Regions from separate parts of the Marinobacter sp. UBA3604 genome, predicted to be linked through region 1. Evidence: predicted binding sites of a transcription regulator. Region 1 holds the regulator's gene; the other holds the start of a gene.
The links. The regulator sigma-54, encoded in region 1, starts transcription at its own class of promoters, with help from an activator protein. The targets are predictions, from matches to a motif close to ANTGGCATNNANNTTGCTNT.
Positions count from the first base shown of each region.

Region 2: a site for sigma-54 is predicted at 1,070-1,089, ahead of glnA (glutamate--ammonia ligase). Genes of this name have one in related genera too.

Region 1 is NZ_DFMB01000015.1:39,223-41,430, reverse strand. It holds gene hpf (ribosome hibernation promoting factor) at 1-230, opposite strand, end outside; gene B2590_RS04295 (RNA polymerase factor sigma-54) at 355-1,881, opposite strand; gene lptB (LPS export ABC transporter ATP-binding protein) at 2,034-2,208, opposite strand, start outside.
Region 2 is NZ_DFMB01000020.1:2,908-5,115, forward strand. It holds gene typA (translational GTPase TypA) at 1-684, opposite strand, end outside; gene glnA (glutamate--ammonia ligase) at 1,243-2,208, shown strand, end outside.

The DNA.
Region 1 (2,208 bases):
AGTCCATCAATGGCAGCGTACATATCGCTGTTTTCGGCCTTTGCGTGAATCTCACCACCTATCACGTGAAGCGTAGCTTCCGCCATCTGGCGCACTTTTTCCACCTCAAGGGTAACCTGGCAATTGCTGATATGGTCGAAGTGCCGCTCAAGCTTTTCAAATTTGCCTGATACGTAATCTTTCAGTGCGGGAGTCAGTTCTACGTGATGGCCTGAAATATTGAGTTGCATAGGCTTCTCCTGTTTTCAGCTTGCCGGCACCCGTTAGGATACCGGCTGTGTGCCACAGCGTTATGCTGCAGGCGGTATACTTTCAGGAAAGGGCTCTCCCCGTGAGGCCGGGAACAGACGCTTCCTACACCAATCGCTTTCGCTCGTTGGACGGAGGAATGTGCATTGCCTCGCGATACTTGGCCACGGTTCGTCTAGCCACCTTTATACCCTGGTCTCCTAGCATGGCTGCAATTTTGCTATCGCTCAATGGCTTTTTCGGAGTTTCCGTTGCAATCAGCTTCTTGATCATCGCGCGGATTGCCGTGGATGAGCACTCTCCACCTTCGTCGGTACTGACATGGCTCGAGAAAAAATACTTAAGTTCAAATATGCCCCGCGGTGTGTGCATGTATTTCTGGGTGGTGACCCTTGAAATGGTCGACTCGTGCATTTCCACCGCCTGGGCAATATCCGAGAGAATCAATGGTTTCATGGCTTCCTCGCCATGGTCCAGAAACCCCTGCTGGTGCTCGACAATGCGCGTGGCCACCTTGAGCAGGGTTTCGTTGCGGCTCTGCAGGCTCTTGATGAACCACTTTGCCTCCTGCAACTGGTCCCGCAGGTAGGTGTTGTCGGCGCTGCTGTCCGCACGCTTTATAAGAGAAGCATAGCTTGCATTCACACGAATGCGTGGTGCAATTTCAGGATTCAGTTCCACGCGCCAGCGCTCATTGTGCTTGCGCACGATCACATCCGGGATGACATAGTCCGGCTCGGCCTGGTCCAGGGTGTCGCCGGGGCGGGGGTTCAAACCGGTAATAAGTGCCAGGACATCCCGTAGCTGTTCTTCTTTCAGGCGGCTGCGGCGCAACAGCTGGGCGTAATCGCGGTTACCCAGCAGGTTTATGTAGTGGGTAATCACCAGTCGCGCCTGAGCCAGCCAGGGTGTTTCCGGGGGCAGTTGGTTCAGCTGGATCAGCAGGCATTCCTGCAGATCACGGGCGAACACGCCGGGTGGATCGAAGTGCTGCAGGCGATGAAGAACGGCTTCCACTTCGTCCAGTTCCAGCGGGTCTTCGTCGGATTCGTCCACCATGCCTGAATGAATTTCTTCAAGCGGAGAGGTCAGGTAGCCGTGGTTATCAACCGCATCCATCAGGGCATGGGCGATGGCCTGATCCCGCTCGCTCATGGGCGTCAGGTTCAGTTGCCATTCCAGGTGGTCCTGGAGCGTTTCGGTGGGGGAGTTACGGGTTTCGAAGTCGTGGTCGTTTTCGTCGTCGTTACGGGCTGCTGACGCGGGGGCTGACTGGTAAATGTCATCCCAGGCGGTGTCGACGGGAAGATCATCGGGAATGGTGTCGGGACTGTCCGTTTCTGATGACCAGTCAGGTCCATTTTCGGATTCGTCCCACTCAGTAGCAGTGTCTGAAGCGGTGTTGGATTCCTCGGTTGACGCTGTTTCAGACGACTCGTTGTCACTGTCCGTTGATTCCGGATTCTGGTTGTCGTCGTCTTCGGAGGTTTCCAGCATTGGGTTGGATTCCAATGCCTGCTGGATTTCCTGCTGGAGGTCCAGGGTGGAGAGCTGCAGAAGCCTGATAGCCTGTTGCAGCTGGGGCGTCATGGTCAGGCTTTGGCCCAGCTTTAACTGTAGTGAGGCTTTCATAACCATGGTTCAGGATCCGTCACTCGGTCTCTCTCTTCCGTCACTCAGGCTCTCTCTTTACGTCATCAGGGCGCTTTCTGGAGCCGGGGTTGCACAAAAACTCTTTGTATGCTGGCTACTTGCCGCACCAAGCAAGTTCTTTGCCGAGTCTACTACAGGCGAAACTCGTTGCCTAGATACACTTCCTTGACCTGTTGGTTGGCCAGTATATCGTCCGAATTACCAGAGGCAATGATGTGGCCGCCGCTGACAATGTACGCATTCTCGCAGATGTCGAGGGTTTCCCGCACGTTGTGGTCGGTGATCAGTACGCCGATACCCTTGTCC
Region 2 (2,208 bases), on a different contig from region 1:
GCGCATAATGCGGCCGATGCCAATAACGCCCAGGAAGCTGTTGTAGTCCAACTGAGAAATCTGCATCTGGAACGGACCGTCCCGGTCGACGTTGGGCGCAGGTACGTGATCAACGATGGCCTGGAAAACCGCGTCCATGTTGTCGTCCAGCTTTTCGTGATCCATTCCGGCAATGCCGTTCAGGGCACTGGCGTAGACAATCGGAAAGTCCAGCTGCTCATCGCTGGCGCCGAGGTTGTCGAACAAGTCGAACACCTGATCCACTACCCAGTCCGGGCGAGCTCCAGGGCGGTCAATCTTGTTCACGACGACAATCGGGTGCAGGCCCGCATCAAACGCTTTCTGGGTGACAAACCGGGTTTGTGGCATCGGGCCATCAATAGAGTCAACCACGAGCAACACGCAATCGACCATACTCATGACACGCTCGACTTCACCCCCGAAATCGGCGTGACCCGGGGTGTCCACGATATTGATGTCGTAGTCGTGCCACTTCAGCGCCGTGTTCTTGGCCAGAATGGTAATACCACGTTCTTTTTCCTGGTCATTGGAGTCCATGACACGCTCGTTTTCGAGCTCTTTGCGATCCAGAGTGCCGGACTGGCGAAGAAGCTGGTCAACCAGTGTGGTCTTGCCATGGTCAACGTGGGCGATGATGGCGATATTACGAAGTTTATCAATCACAACTATAATCCTGCAGCATGCACTGAATGACCTGAGAGGTCTTCAGTAGGCGCAAAGCCCCTTACATGCCGTCTCAAATCCGTAAAATGAATTTCATTTGTCGGGCCGGGAAGCCCGAATACCCCCTGAAGAAACTCAGCGTCTGTGCTGAATACCTGAGGCAAAAATGAAGTGGCGCGCAGTATATAGCAAACTCACTTGCGTTTATATGAAGAAAAACGCCTATCGAAGCAACAACCCATCTGCATCATTTTGGTGCATTATTTCAGCTATCGCACCGTTTTAACGCACCACGAAAGAGCGATAGGGCCACCCAATCAGCACATATCGCTCCAAAACAGCCCGAACGCCTTGGTATTGCGCACTTGTGGCGCATGCATCAAAAACTGGCAAGGCTATTGCTAAACCTTAAGCAGCCGAATTTACAGGTAACTCGCAACAGCTTTTGTTAAGCTGCCCTACCTGAAAGAAAGATCGGGAGTCAGCACTGCTGAACGATCCGGCAACAATGTACACAGAAATCGCCCGCACGGCGGGATAACAGACGGAGCATGCACAATGTCCAAGACGATTGATCTGATCAAGGAACACGAAGTCAAATGGATCGACCTGAGATTCACTGACAGCCGTGGCAAAGAACAACACGTAACGCTGCCGGCCACCGAGGTGGACGAGGACTTTTTCAGCGACGGCAAGATGTTCGACGGCTCTTCAATCTCCGGCTGGAAAGGCATCAATGAATCCGACATGATTCTGATGCCGGACGACAGCACCTCCGTGCTGGACCCGTTCACCGAAGAAACCACACTGAACATTACCTGTGACATCGTAGAGCCTTCCACCATGCAGGGCTATGAGCGTGACCCACGCTCCGTTGCCCGCCGTGCGGAAGAGTACCTCAAGTCCACGGGCATCGCTGACGGTGCCCTGTTTGGTCCGGAACCTGAGTTCTTTGTTTTCGATTCTGTTAAATGGAATGTGGATATGCAGGGCGCTTCCTACCACATCCACTCTGAAGAAGCCGCCTGGGTATCCGGCGAAGACTTCGATCGCAACAACATCGGTCACCGCCCGGGTGTTAAAGGTGGTTACTTCCCGGTTCCGCCAGTGGATAGCCTGCACGACCTGCGTGGCGCCATGTGTGCCGCTATGGAATCCATGGGCCTGGAAATTGAGGTTCATCACCACGAAGTCGGCACCGCTGGCCAGTGTGAAATCGGCGTTGGCGCCAACACCCTGACCCGCAAGGCTGACGAAGTGCAGATTCTCAAGTACTGCGTACACAACGTGGCCCACGCCTACGGTAAAACCGCCACCTTCATGCCCAAGCCTGTGGTTGGTGATAACGGCTCCGGCATGCACGTACACATGTCCCTGAGCAAAGACGGCAAGAACCTGTTCGCAGGTGACAGCTATGCCGGCCTGAGCGAAGCAGCGCTTTACTATATCGGTGGTGTCGTCAAGCACGCCAAGGCCATCAACGCCTTTACCAACCCTGCAACCAATAGCTACAAGCGTCTGGTT